One region of the Stenotrophomonas sp. STEN063 genome, then DNA from elsewhere that is predicted to be linked to it. Evidence: predicted binding sites of a transcription regulator. Region 1 holds the regulator's gene; each other region holds the start of a gene.
What was found. Region 1 encodes FliA, which starts transcription of late flagellar genes. Its sites were predicted from a motif close to TAAAGTTTNNCNNNCNNNGGCCGATAA; they were not measured.

Region 1 (3,586 bases):
GCATGGGCAAACGTACCCTGCTGCTCGACGCCGACCTGGGCCTGGCCAACATCGACGTGGTGCTGGGCCTGCAGCCCAAGCACACCCTGGCCGACCTGGTCGCCGGACGCGCTACGCTGGAAGAAGTCATCATCGAAGGCCCGAACGGCGTGCTGGTCGTGCCCGCCGCCTCGGGCCGCCGGCACATGGCCGAGCTGCAGCCGGCCGAACACGTCGGCCTGGTCAATGTGTTCTCCGAGCTGGAGCGCGAGCTCGATGTGATGATCATCGACACCGCCGCCGGCATCACCGACAGCGTGCTGACCTTCTGCCAGGCCGCCCAGGACACCGTGGTGGTGGTCTGCGACGAACCGGCCTCGATCACCGATGCCTACGCATTGATCAAGGTACTCTCGCGCGAGCGCGGCGTGGACCGCATCCAGGTCGTCGCCAACATGGTGCGCGACCCGAACGAAGGCCGCGCCCTGTACGAAAAGCTGGTGCGGGTCTGCGAGAAGTTCCTGATCGATGTCTCCCTGAACTACCTGGGCTGCGTACCGCAGGACGACTGGCTGCGCCTGTCGGTGCAGCGCCAGCAGCCGGTGGTCAAGCTCTATCCTTCCGCGCCAGCCTCGCTGGCCATCAACGAAATCGCCCGTCGCACCGCGCGCTGGCAAGCCCCAACCGCCCCGCGCGGCGGCGTTGAGTTCTTCCTGGAACGCATCATCCAGCAGAAGGTGAAGGCATGAACAATGCAGCCGCCCAATACCGTGAGGTCCAGCGCAACGCGGCCAATGACTGCATTGCCCGCCACGCCGACCTGGTACGCCGCATCGCCCACCACCTGGCCGCGCGCCTGCCCGCCAGCGTCGAGGTCGATGACCTGATCCAGGCCGGCATGATGGGCCTGATCGAGGCCTCGCGCAGCTATGACGCCGAACAGGGCGCTTCGTTTGAAACCTACGCTTCGATCCGCATCCGCGGCTCGATGATCGACGAGATCCGCCGTGGCGACTGGGTGCCGCGCTCGGTGCACCGCCGCGCCCGCGATGCCGCTGCCACCATCCGCCGCCTTGAGCAGAGCAGCGGCCGTGCGGCCAGCGCCAGTGAAGTGGCCGAAGCGATGGAGCTGCCGTTGCCCGAATACATGCGACTGGTTGAAGACGCCTCGCGTGGCCAGGTCTTGAGCCTGGAGTCGCGGATCGAAGACCAGGGCGAGCTGGACACCCCCAGCACCGGCGGCCCCAACCCGCAGCAGGTATTGGAGCGCAGCCAGTTCGGCGCCGAGCTCGGCAAGGCCATCGGCCAGTTGCCCGAGCGCGAGCAGCTGGTGCTGTCGCTGTACTACGAGCAGGAATTGAACCTGAAGGAAATCGGCGCGGTATTGGGCGTGAGCGAATCCCGCGTCTGTCAGATCCACGGCCAGGCCACGCTGCGCCTGCGTAGCCGACTGAAGATTTTCGAGGCGGCCGACGCCGGGCTCGAAGAACCATGAAGAGGAAAGTCTTTTGAACAAGAACATGCGCATCCTGATCGTTGACGACTTCTCGACGATGCGCCGCATCGTCAAGAACCTGCTCGGCGATCTGGGCTTCACCAATACCGCCGAAGCCGAGGACGGGCATGCCGCGCTGTCGATGCTGCAGACGCAGTCGTTCGATTTCGTCGTCACCGACTGGAACATGCCGGTGATGACCGGCATCGAGCTGCTCAAGGCGATCCGCAACGATGCCAAGCTCAAGACCTTGCCGGTACTGATGGTTACCGCCGAGGCCAAGCGCGAGCAGATCATCGAGGCCGCACAGAGCGGCGTGAACGGCTACATCATCAAGCCGTTCACCGCGCAGACCCTGGAAGAGAAGCTCGGCAAGATCTTCGAACGCCTGGCAGCGAGCGCCTGATGAACCAGCCCGGGGAAGCATTGAGCGACAAATCGGCCCTGGTGCAGCGCCTGCAGGACGCACTGGCAGCATTGGAAAGTGGCGATGAGGCTGGCTGGCGTCGGGAAATCGACGCGCTCGCCGCCCTGCGCACGCAGCCGATGATGTCCGGCCTGGGCAGGCTTGCACGCGAACTGGGCCAGGCGCTGGGGGAACTGCCCAGCGTGCCCAGCGAAGCCGGTGAGCTGGACGACGCCTGCGCGCGCCTGGACCACGTGGTGCAGATGACCGAGCAGGCCACCCATCGCACGCTCGATCTGGCCGAAGAATGCCGCGCGCTGACCGAGCGCCTGCGTGCGGACGGGCTGAATGCCGAACAGGGCGAGATCCTCGAACGCATCCGCCACAACCTCACCGAAGTAGCGCTGACCCAGAGCTACCAGGACCTGACCGGGCAGATCATCCGCCGCGTGGTCGGCATCGTCCGTCGCGTGCATGAAGGTTTTGGCGCGCTCGGCCTGCCGCCGCCGGAAGAAGAAGCGCGCAACCAGGGCCTGGCTGGCCCGGCCGTCAATGGCCTGGACCGTCATGCCGTGTCGCAGGTGGACGCAGACGACCTGCTCTCGGACCTGGGGCTGTAAGCCATGAGTGCTTTTGCCGACGACATCGCCGCTGACTTCATCATCGAAGCGCAGGAGATCCTGGATCGCCTCGGCGAGCAGCTGGTGACGCTGGAACAGGCACCGCACGACAGCGACCAGCTCAACGCCGTGTTCCGTGGCTTCCACACACTGAAAGGTGGCGCCGGTTTTCTGGCGATCCATCCGATGGTGGAGCTGTGCCACGCCGCCGAAGAAACCCTGGGCATGGCACGGGCAGGCAAAGCCGAACTGCTGGCGCATCACTTCGACGCCGCCCAGCAATCGCTGGATTGGCTGCAGGCCATGCTCGACGCAGTGTCATCAGGCACCGAACCGGAGCATGCACCTGCTGCGCTTATCGCACAGTTCGATGTTGGCGCCGCCCCCGTGGTCGCAGTCGTGCAAGCGGTCGCTGCGCCTGCGGGTGACAGCGACCTGATCAGCGAAGACGAGTTCGAAGCCCTGCTCAACGAACTGCACGGCAGCGGTACGCCCGGTGCCCAGCCGATCGCTGCGGCAAAGTCCGGCGACGACCTGATCGACGAAGACGAATTCGAAGCCCTGCTGGACAAGCTGCACGGCGGTGCCGCACCGGGCGCCGTTCCCGTCCAGCCCGTTCCCACCGCGCCAGCCAAACCCAGGCCGGCCGCACCGCCGACCGCAGCACCCCGCGCTGCCGCCGGCGCCGCCAAACCGGCAGCGGCAAAAGCCGCCGAACCCGAGCACACCGTGCGCGTGGACACCAAGCGGCTGGACGCCATCGTCAACCTGATCGGCGAACTGGTGCTGGCCCGCAACCGGCTCAAGACCTTGCGCATGCGCCTCAAGGACGAAGAGCTCGACCGTGCAGTCTCAACCCTGGACATCGCCACCGCACGCCTGCAGTCGGCGGTGATGCGCACCCGCATGCAACCGGTCGGCAAGGTGTTCTCGCGCTTCCCCAAGGTTGCCCGTGACGTCGCCCGCTCACTGCAGAAGGAAGTCGATCTGGAGCTGATCGGCGCCGATACCGAACTGGACCGCAACCTGGTCGAGGCGCTGGCCGATCCCTTGGTGCATCTGGTCCGCAACGCCATCGATCATGGC
Region 2 (3,586 bases), on a different contig from region 1:
GCGAGGGTACGGACTTCGGCGGCAACCACGGCGAAGCCGCGGCCCTGCTCACCGGCGCGGGCAGCTTCCACCGCGGCGTTCAGCGCCAGGATATTGGTCTGGAAGGCGATGCCGTCGATGACGCTGATGATGTCGGCGATGCGACGTGAGGACTGCTGGATCTGACCCATGGTGGTGACCACTTCTTCCACCACCAGCCCGCCACGTGAGGCTACCCCGGCTGCACCGATCGCCAGCTGGTTGGCCTGGCGTGCGGATTCCGCATTCTGGCGGACGGTGGAGGTCAGTTCCTCCATCGAAGCCGCGGTTTCCTCGAGGTTGGCAGCCTGCATTTCGGTGCGGCGCGAGAGATCGGCATTTCCGGTGGCAATCTCGCCGGCGGCCAGATTGATGCTGGCGGCAGACTGCTGGATCCCGGAGACGATGCCGGCCAGCTGGGAGACGGTGCTGTTGGCGTCTTCACGCATGCTGGCGAAGACGCCCTGAGCGTCGCCGCTGAGCTTGACGGTGAGGTCGCCATCGGCAAGTGCCTGCAGCAGGCGCGACACTTCGCCCAGATTGTCGTCGCTGACCTGCATCATGGTGTTCAGGGCACGCACCATCGCCTGGAAGTCGTGCTCGAAGCGGTCTTCATCGCCGCGCTGGCTGAAGTCACCGGCAGCAGCTGCGCTGCCCAGGCGCTTGATCTCGCTGTTGATGGCGGCGAGGTTGGTCTTGATTGCGGCCATGGTGTCGGTGATGACGCGCTTGTCGCCGGGCAGCAGCGGCATGTCCTGGCTGAGGTCACCGACCGCATAGCGCTGCGCCAGTGCGATCACCTGCATCTTGACGTCGATATGGTTGCTGACCAGCACATTGGTCTCTTCAACCATCACCCCGTAATCGCCGGGGAAGCGGCTGGCGTCGATGCGGTAGCCGATCATGCCGGCGTCATGCTGGCGAGCCATCTCGGCCTGCGCGCCAATCACCGCCCGCAGCTGGTCCTGCATATGCGACATGCTGCTGAGCAATTGGCCGGTTTCGTCCTTGCTGGGGGCAGCGATGTGGTTGTCCATGCGCCCCTTGGCGATGGCGGTTGCCACGGCCGTGGCATTGCGCAGTGGCAGCACGATGCGGTTGCCGATGATCCAGCTCAAGGCCAGCACCAGCAGCACCAACACACCACCGGCCACCGTCATGATTGCGGTGAACTTCAGGGCCTGGCCTTGCAGATCGTCCATGTAGACGCCGCTGGAGACCACCCAGTTCCACGGTTTGTACATGCCTGCATAAGCAAGCTTGCCAACCACACCATCCTTGCCCGGCTTGGCCCAGCTATAGGCGACATAGCCGCCACCCTTGCGTGCGGCTTCGACCTGGTCGTAGTAGACGCGGACGCCGTCCTCGCCACGGAAGTCCTTCATGTCCTTGCCGACCAGGTCAGCACGGAACGGATGCATCAGCAACACGTACTTGGTGTCGTAGATGTTGAAGTAGTTGACGTCAGCGTCGGAACGCATCTTCTGCAGCGCGGCCATCGCGTACTTCTGTGCGTCAGCGAGCGGCATCGCGCCGGTTTCCGCTTCCTTGGCGTAGTGGTCAAGAACGCCGTAGCTCATTTCCACCTGGGCACGCAGCGCAGCCTTGCGGGTTTCGTACAGATCCAGGTACTGCATGCGGGCAGCGATGACCGCCAGCGTGATCACACCGATCACGATCAGGACCGTCAGCAGGTTCAGCTTGCGCCTGACGGAGATGTTGGAAATGTAGTTGTTCCAGAGCGAGAAGATAGTCATCGAATCCGCTGGTTACCTTGCGGTATCAGCGCTGCGTGAGGGGATACCGGTTTATCGGCCGCGAAGGGCACGAGTTGAGCGGCCTGAAGAGGTACGCCTGCCAAAGCAGTCGATCTGTTCACGTATGCGAAGAAGGGACGTGTATTCGGTTGTGGGAGCGGCGTAAGCCAGCGAAGCTGGTGGTGCTTGCAGTCGTTGGTGCCGCCTCGACCTAAGGTGTGCCAGCTTCGCGGCTTACGCCGCTCCAAAAAAAAATCCGATGCCAGGGACTGGCATCGGATTTCGGGTGGTTCAATTGCTTGGCTTGGCTGCGTTGTCAGCACAGCCAACGCTGGTGTCGCTTAGAACTCCTGCCAATCCGAGTCAGCCAGTTCGGCTACTGCGGTGCGGGCAGCGGCTGCGCGACGGCGAGGTGCCGGTGCTGCTGCCTGGACGGCGGGGCGGGGTGCCGGTTCACGTGCGGAAGCCGGGCTGCTGGTGACAGCGGCGCCTTCTTCCAGCTGGAAAACGGATACCACGTTGGCCAGATGCGCGGCCTGTTCTTCCATAGAGCGGGCCGACGCGGTGGCTTCTTCGACCAATGCGGCGTTCTGCTGGGTGGTTTCGTCCATCTGCACGATGGTCTGGTTGACCTGCTCGATGCCGGCCGACTGTTCCTGCGAGGCAGCGGAGATCTCAGCCATGATGTCGGTCACGCGCTGCACCGAGGCGACGATCTCGCCCATGGTGGTGCCGGCCTTGCGGACCAGTGCCGAGCCGTCAGCGACCTTGCCGACGGAGTCATCGATCAGGCCCTTGATCTCCTTGGCGGCGCCGGCAGAGCGCTGGGCCAGCGTGCGAACTTCCGACGCCACCACGGCAAAGCCGCGGCCCTGTTCACCGGCACGTGCGGCTTCCACCGCAGCGTTCAAGGCCAGGATATTGGTCTGGAAGGCGATGCCGTCGATCACCGAGATGATCTCGGCAATCTTGCGCGAGGACTGTTCGATCTGGGTCATGGTGGTGACCACCTGGCTGACCACTTCACCGCCCTGCGAGGCCACCGAGGCGGCGCCGATGGCGAGCTGGTTGGCCTGGCGTGCCGATTCTGCGTTCTGGCGCACGGTGGAGGTCAATTCCTCCATCGATGCTGCGGTTTCTTCCAGGTTGGCGGCCTGCTGCTCGGTACGACGCGACAGGTCGTTGTTACCGGCGGCAATTTCGCTGGCGGACGAGTTGATCGACACCGAGGACTGCTTGATGCGGCCAACAATGCCGGTCAGCTGTTCGGCGGTGGCGTTGGCGTCGTCACGCATGGTGGCGAACACGCCTTGGTACTCGCCGTGCATGCGCACGGTCAGGTCGCCGCGCGAGAGCGCAGACAACAGTGCCGAGATCTGCTCCAGGCTGCTGGCATTGGCGTCCAGCAGGCTGTTGATCTGCTCGGCCAGCTGCAGGAAGAAGCCGTCCTTGTCGGCGGTGCCGATGCGGCCGCTGAGGTCGCCAGCAGCGGCGGCTTCCATGATGCGCGCCACTTCCTTCTCGACCTGGGCCTCGGTGCTGCGATCGCGCCATTCGACAACGTGGCCAACCGGTACATTGTTGTCGTCACGGATCACCGAAATGGTCTGTGCGAACTCGGCTTCGCCAAAGCGCATTTCACGCTTGAATACGCCGTTCTTCTCGAGGCCTTCCATCACCTTGCCGTCAACCTCGCCACGGTGCTCGAGTACGGTGACCGGCTGGCCGACCAGTGGCTGGCTGGCGTCGAAGTCGGTCAGTGCGCTGCTGATTTCCTCGTGGTGCTCGCTGAGCTTGTCGAGCAGGGCGCG
Region 3 (3,586 bases), on a different contig from region 1:
CCTTCCTTCTCCTGCACATTGGCCAGGTGCTTGAGCATGGCCAGCATCGGCACCGGGTTGTCGGCATTGCCCATGGTCTGGCCGCCGATGGCCAGCAGCCACTCATTGCCCTGCAGGCCGATGGCGGCCACGACCTGGCCTTCTTCGTTGACCAGCACGGCGTGGTTCTGCACCTGCTGCTGGGCGTTCAGGCGGGCGAACGGGCGGCGCGGGGCCTGCTTCTTGCGCTTGTCGCGCTTGGCTTTGGAGAGCTTGGACATGTTGTTCGGCTAAAAGGAAAACGATGCCCATTGTAGGCGCAGCGGGCCCCTGCTGCCGGAACAGGGCTCAGCCGGGGCCGTCGCTGACGCCATCAGCCGGGGCCGCTGCAGTGGCTGCCGGGACGACGGCGGTCACCGGCACCGGCAGGCTGTCGGCCTGGTTCAGTGCTGCCGCCTCGGCTTCCTGGCTCATCACCACGATGCTGATGCGGCGGTTGATCGGGTTCTGTGGATTGGCCTTGTCGAACAGCACCGAGGACGCCAACCCGACCACCCGCGCCACCTTGGCCGGGTCCATGCCGCCTTCCAGCAGCGCACGCCGTGCGGCATTGGCGCGGTCTGCACTCAGCTCCCAGTTGCCGTAACCCAGCTGGGTGGAATAGGCGGTGGTGTCGGTATGGCCGGTGAGGCTGATGTGGTTGGGCACCTGGTTGATGTAGCGCGACAGCTCCACCAGGATGGTCTGCGTATACGGCATCAGGCGCGCGCTGCCGAGGTCGAACATCGGCCGGTTCTGCTTGTCCACGATCTGGATGCGCAGGCCTTCCGGGGTGATGTCCAGCAGCAGCTGGTCCTTGAACGGCTCCAGCGCCTGGCTCTTGCTGATCGCTTCCTGCAGCTCCTGCTTCAGTGCTTCCAGCCGCTGCTTGTCGCGCTCGCGCTCCTGCACCGGCGTGGGCACCGCTTCCTGCTGGTTCTGGAACGGGTCATTGCTGTTGCCGCGCGAGACATCGGTGGCGCCACCGAGCTTGATCATCGAGGTGCTGGCGCCGCCGGGGCCGGCCATGCCCGGAGCCGGCGTGCTGCTGGTGCCACTCAAGGGGCTGGGGTTGCGGAAGTACTCGGAGATCGCCGCGCGCTCGGGCTTGGTGGTGGCGGCCATCAGCCACAGCACCAGGAAGAAGGCCATCATCGCGGTGACGAAGTCGGCGTAGGCCACCTTCCACGAACCGCCGTGGTGGCCGCCACCCTGGATTTTCTTCACCCGGCGAACGATTACCGTGGGTTTGCTCTCGGTCATGGCGCGCGCCTTACTTGACCGACTTCAGGTGCTGTTCGAACTCGCTGAAACCCGGCCGCAGTGCCGAGGGCACGGTCTTGCGGGCGAACTCCAGCGCGATCTTCGGGTTGTAGCCACGCAGGCAGGCCAGCAGTGCGGTCTTCACCGATTCATAGATGCGGGCGTCCTGTTCGGCGCGTGCCTCCATCGCCGCGGCCAGCGGGCCGACGAAGCCGTAGCCGAGCAGGATGCCGAGGAAGGTACCAACCAGCGCGCCAGCCACGTGCGCGCCCACTTCCTTGATGTCTCCGCCGATCGAGCCCATGGTGATGACGATGCCCAGCACCGCGGCGACGATGCCGAACCCAGGCAGGCCATCGGCGACCTTGTTGAGCACGTGGGCCGGTTCCATCGCCTCGTGGTGGTGCTTTTCCAGCTCCAGCTCCAGCAGCGGTTCCAGCTCATGCGGCTCGATGTTGGAGCCGATCATCAGGCGCAGGCAGTCGGTGATGAAGTCGAGCAGATGGTGGTCGGCCAGCACCTTCGGGTAGTTGGCGAACACCGCGCTGTCCTGCGGATTCTCGACGTGGTCTTCCAGCGCCATGAAGCCTTCACGGCGCGCCTTGTTGAGCAGTTCGTAGAGCAGGCTGAGCACGTCCAGGTAGTCCTGGCGCTTGTACTGCGGGCCTTTGAACACGCTGACGGTTGCCCGCAGGGTCTGCTTGACGGTCTTGAGCGGCGTGGCGATCAGGAAAGCACCGAGGGCGGCACCACCGATGATGACCAGTTCGTAGGGCTGCCACAGCGCGGCCAGGCGCCCGTGCGCACCGACGTAGCCGCCCAGGACAGCGAAAATGACAACGAGCAGGCCGACGATGATAAGCATGGGGGCAGACAAGGGGAGGGGATATCCCGTTGTCGGCCGTCAGCGGAAAATCTGTAGGCTGAGCGCAGCAGCCCCTGTAGAGCCGGGCCATGCTCGGCTGACGCTTTACCGGTAATGCTGCTCTGTAGAGCCGAGCCATGCTCGGCTGAGGCTTTACAGGTAATGCTGTTCTGTAGAGCCGAGCCATGTTCGGCTGAGGCTTTACTAGTAGAGCCCCTGCCGAGCATGGCTCGGCACTACAGGTGACGCGCTTGCTTACGCTGCGGGCTGTGCCTCGGCTCCGCCACGCTGCAGCGGGTCCGGGTACGGCTGGCCGTTCTCGACAAAGCCCAGCGACACTGAGTTCAGGCAATGCCGTTCAAAGGTCGGCGGCGGGCCGTCCGGGAATACATGGCCAAGATGGCTGCCACAGCGTGCGCAGACGATCTCGGTGCGGATCATGCCGTGGCTGATGTCGCGGATCTCGCGCACATGGGCCGGATCGAACGGTGCGAAGAAGCTCGGCCAACCGGTGCCCGAGTCGAACTTGGTGCTGGAACGGAACAGCGGCAGCGCGCACAGGCGGCAGCAGTACACGCCGTCACGCTTGTTATCCAGGAACACGCCGCAGAACGGTGCCTCGGTGCCGTGATGCAGCAGCACGCGCTGTTCTTCGCTGCTGAGCCCGGCGATCAGGGCATCACGTTGGGTGGTGCTGGGAGGGGTCAGGTCGAAGGCGGTCATGGCGCGGCATCCGTGGGGCAGGTATCAATGGTAGGGGCGGGCAGTGGCCAGTCCAAGGGCGCATTCATGGTGGCGCCAGCCGTGTCGGCGCATGCTCGGCTGGTCGAGCAACGGGAGATGTCGATGAAACGGATGACATATCTGGCGCTGGCAGTGCTGGCGATCGCACCGCTCTCGGCGCAGGCGCAGCTACAGCAGCCACCGTCGCCGACTGCAACCCGGCCGGTGACGCTGCCGCCGCCGTCGCGGCCGTCGACAACGGTGCCATCCGACCAGCGCCAGGAGGATGCGCGGCCATTGCCGCCACAGCCGGTCACCAAGCCCAAACCGACGCCGAAGGCAAAGCCGATCAGCCAGCCAGCGCAGACCGCGCGTCCGATCTACGACAGCAAGGGACAGCCAGCGCCGCATATGCGGCAGACCAGCCCCGGCCGGGTATTGGATACCCGCACCAATCGCTATTACGACACCGTGCCCAGCGGTGTGGGGCAACAGGTAGTGCCGCCGCCGGCCGGTGCGCGCTGACCCTGTAGTGCCGAGCCATGCTCGGCAGGAGGCATTCCAAGCCAAAGCCAAAAGCTATCCCTCCCCAACCCGCCCGGCCCGAAGGCATGGCCTTCGGTCGTTCATCAGGCCGCACGCCGGTGGCGTGCAAGCAGGCCCTCTTCACCCCCTTGGCCTGCGGCCAAAGGGAGGGGCGTACGGCTCGGCACTACT
Region 4 (3,586 bases), on a different contig from region 1:
GGCGGTGTCTCAGGGAACGGACAGGTCCCAGTCGATGCTGCTTGTGAGCCAATCGGTCTCTTCTGTCTGACCAGGGGGCGTGTCTTGAGCGCGCAGTGCACGCAGTTCCAGCAGCTCCCGCCGTGCATGCTGTTCAAGCCGCGCGAGTTGTTCGCGTCGACTCAGCGGGGTGCCGTTGGCGATAGGTGATGGAAGCATGGCGTCATCAGCCTGCGATGCTGGCTCGGCGTTGCTGTTGGCGGTGGAGCGGGGTGTCAGCATATATCAGCGTGGTTGCAGCAACAGCAAAGCCCCGGCCAAGGGCCGGGGCTCGGGTGCGGGGATGGAGCAGTGCGAAATCAGAACAACTCTACCGTGCCAGCGCCCATGCTCTGCTGGGACACCGGCTTGTGCGGCGGGCGTTCCCATTCCACGCGCATTTCGCGCAGGCGGTTGCCGGTGCGCTGCAGTGCGCTGACCATCTCGCCATCGAAGACGCCGCCGTTACGGTGCAGCAGTTCCTGCAGCGCCACGGCTTCGCGGTTGATCGCGCCAAGACGGTCAAGATGGGTGTGCACGCCGCCCAGGGCCTGGGTGGCGATGTCCTCGAACTGCAGGGCGCGCACGGCTTCGGCGACGCTGCCGTCGATGGCACGGCCGCATTCGGAGATCTCGCGCATGCCATCACCCAGCGAGGCGTTGATGGCGGCAACGCTGTCCAGCATCGATGCCGCTTCGTGGCGGGCTTCGCGGGACCGGTCCATGTCGCGTGAGGCCATGTGGGTGACGGTTTCACGCACCTTGGCAATCGCGTCCTTGGAGCTGTGGGCCAACTTGCGGATCTGCTCGTTGAAGGTGGTGGAGCGCTCGGAGAGGTTGCGCACCTCGTCGGCCACCACGGCGAAGCCACGACCGGCTTCACCGGCACGCGCGGCTTCGATGGCGGCATTCAAGGCCAGCAGGTTGGTCTGGTCGGCGATCGACTTGACGTCTTCGAGCAGGGCGAAGATGCCATCCAGGTGCTGTGCCATCTGGTCGATGTGCTGCACGGTGTTGCTGCTCTGGCCGCTGACCTGCTCAAGTGCTTCCACCAGCTGTTCCATCTGGTGGCTGGCATTCTGGGCGAAGCGGGCCACGTCGACACCGCCGCCACCTTCATCACCGGCGCGGTCAACGATGCGGGCCAATGCCTGGCTCTGCTGGCGCGACTTGCGGCTCATCGCATCGAAGCTGCCGCCCAAGCCGCCGACGGCCTGCCGGATCAGCTCGCGGGCGCGCTCGATCTCGCTGCGCGAACCATCGATTTCGTTGCTGACAAAGCTGCGCAGTTCGTTGAGCAGCTGGTCCTGCTCTTTCAGCACCTTGGCGTGCTCAGGCGAGCGCTTGCTTTGCGAATGCACGCTCCACCAGGCAAACACCAGCCAGCTCAGCACCATGGTGGTCAGGATCGCCCACAGGGCCGCGGAGGGCCAGGACAGGGCGGCAGCGACCACAACCAGAAGGGTGAGGACAAGCGGGGCTGCCAAACGGATTGCAATACGTGAATACATGGACGTTCTCGGGAGAGTCACGAATGCAGTATCGGCAGTGGGCAGGGTGTCTTTAGCCCACAGAGGTGAATCCCGGGAGGTTTTGCGATGCAGGCCCGCAACCCATGCGATTGCGGGCCTTGAAAATCAGCGCAGACGGCGCTCGATGGCTTCGAGCATGGACTTGCGCGAGAACAGGAAATCCCAGTAAGCGCCGCCAAGCTGGCGCCACAGCACCGCCGAGCGTACCGCGGCCAGCAGCAGCGCCCGGATCTCCGACACCACCATCGCCTGGCCCAGGTAATGCGGGTTGCCCTGCACCATGATCTTCGGCTTGAGCTGGCTGATGGTGTCCGCATACAGCGCGCCCATCGCGCTCAGTACGTCCGGGTGGCAGCTGTCGCCGCGCTCGCGGGCAATGCCGGCGGCGCGCTCGATGCCGGCTTCCACCTTGTCGACCGTGGCGCCTTCGCGCACGAAACGACGTTCCAGCTGCATCACCGACAGCGCGAGCCGCGGCAGCAGGTCGTCCTTGCCCTGGTTGCGGAAGTAGTCGCGCAGCAGGCGCAGTCCGGGTTCCACCTGGTTGGCACTGCCATACACGGCAGCGGGCGAGCTGGCATCAATACGCATTACGCTGTCCATTGCGGTACGCACCACGGCGCTCTCCGAATGGCCGGTTTCTGCGATGCGGCGGACCTGCTGCAAGGCCTGGGCAATGCCAGCCAGGGCAAGTACGCGGTCATCGATGGAAAAGGTCATGGTCATCTCTCAAGGGGAAACAGGGGCGGCCAAACGGCGCTCCAGGGGTGCATCGGTGGCGGCGATCACCGCGCCGCCCAGGCATTCCATGCCGTCGTACAACACCAGCGACTGGCCGGGGGTGACGGCGCGTTGCGGGCGTGCGAAATGCACGTCCAGCGTACCGTCATCACGTACCTTCACGGTGCAGGCTTCGTCCGGTTGGCGGTAGCGGGTCTGCGCGGTGCAATCGAATTCACGGGCGGGTGGGGCACCGGCAATCCAGTGCATGGTTTCGCTGCGCAGCCAGTTGGACTGCAACCAGGGGCTGTCATGGCCCTGGTCGACGTACAGGATGTTGCGGGCCACGTCCTTGCCGACCACGAACCATGGTGCTGCCGGGCGCCCACGCACGCCGCCGATGTTCAGGCCTTCGCGCTGGCCAAGGGTGAAATAGAACACGCCGGGGTGACGGGCGATCAGCTGGCCGTCGGGGTCGTGGATCTCGCCCTCGCGGGCTGGCAGGTACTGGCCAAGGAATTCGCGGAAATCGCGTTCGCCGATGAAGCAGATACCCGTCGAATCCTTCTTGGCATGGGTGGGCAGGCCGGCGTCACGGGCGATGCGGCGCAGCTCGCTCTTCTCCATGTGCCCGATCGGGAACAGGGTGGCTGCCAGCTGGGTCTGGCCCAGCTGGTGCAGGAAATAGCTCTGGTCCTTGCCGCGATCGGCGCCGCGCAGCAGGCGCCAGCGGCCGCCGGAGTGGTCGACCTGGGCATAGTGACCGGTGGCGATGCGCTCGGCGCCCAGCTCGCGCGCGGCGTCCAGGAAGTGCTTGAACTTGACCTCGCGGTTGCACAGCACATCCGGGTTGGGCGTGCGGCCAGCCGCATATTCGGCCAGGAAATGCTCGAACACACCCTGCCAGTATTCGCTGGAGAAATCGCGGAAGTGGAACGGGATGTCGAGCCGGCCGCAGACCGCCACGGCGTCGCGGCGATCATCTTCGGCACGGCAATGGCCGCTGCCATCGTCGGCCCAGTTCTGCATGAACAGACCGGCGACATCCAGGCCTTGCTGGACCAGGGTAAGTGCTGCCACCGACGAATCCACGCCGCCGGAGACGCCCACCACGATGTTGGGATTGCTCACGGTGCCACCTGTCGCACAATCGAAAGCGGGTAGCGCTGCCCGGCCAGCCAGTCGGAAATCGTATGCCAGACCAGCGGGCTGCGCAGCCGCGCCATATCGGCCTGCAGGGCTACCGGGCTCATCCACAGCGCCTGCACGATGCCGGTATCCAACGCCTGCTGCGGGTGGTGCTGCAGCGGTTCGGC

Region 2: a site for FliA is predicted at 1,827-1,853, ahead of AC1VWL_RS14480 (methyl-accepting chemotaxis protein). Genes of this name have one in related genera too.
Region 3: a site for FliA is predicted at 2,176-2,202, ahead of motA (flagellar motor stator protein MotA). Genes of this name have one in related genera too.
Region 4: a site for FliA is predicted at 1,558-1,584, ahead of AC1VWL_RS00890 (methyl-accepting chemotaxis protein). Genes of this name have one in related genera too.

What each region holds. Positions count from the first base shown of each region.
Region 1 covers NZ_JBXFWF010000001.1:8,847-12,432, reverse strand. The annotation lists gene AC1VWL_RS00065 (MinD/ParA family ATP-binding protein) at 1-728, shown strand, start outside; gene AC1VWL_RS00060 (RNA polymerase sigma factor FliA) at 725-1,474, shown strand; gene cheY (chemotaxis response regulator CheY) at 1,488-1,880, shown strand; gene AC1VWL_RS00050 (protein phosphatase CheZ) at 1,880-2,500, shown strand; gene AC1VWL_RS00045 (chemotaxis protein CheA) at 2,504-3,586, shown strand, end outside.
Region 2 covers NZ_JBXFWF010000056.1:18,178-21,763, forward strand. The annotation lists gene AC1VWL_RS14480 (methyl-accepting chemotaxis protein) at 1-1,775, opposite strand, end outside; gene AC1VWL_RS14485 (methyl-accepting chemotaxis protein) at 2,117-3,586, opposite strand, start outside.
Region 3 covers NZ_JBXFWF010000094.1:606-4,191, forward strand. The annotation lists gene AC1VWL_RS18115 (hypothetical protein) at 1-260, opposite strand, end outside; gene motB (flagellar motor protein MotB) at 328-1,281, opposite strand; gene motA (flagellar motor stator protein MotA) at 1,292-2,146, opposite strand; gene msrB (peptide-methionine (R)-S-oxide reductase MsrB) at 2,402-2,869, opposite strand; gene AC1VWL_RS18135 (classical arabinogalactan protein 4) at 2,993-3,394, shown strand; gene AC1VWL_RS18140 (winged helix-turn-helix transcriptional regulator) at 3,582-3,586, opposite strand, start outside.
Region 4 covers NZ_JBXFWF010000002.1:10,142-13,727, forward strand. The annotation lists gene AC1VWL_RS00890 (methyl-accepting chemotaxis protein) at 339-1,529, opposite strand; gene hflD (high frequency lysogenization protein HflD) at 1,656-2,270, opposite strand; gene mnmA (tRNA 2-thiouridine(34) synthase MnmA) at 2,280-3,401, opposite strand; gene AC1VWL_RS00905 (NUDIX hydrolase) at 3,398-3,586, opposite strand, start outside.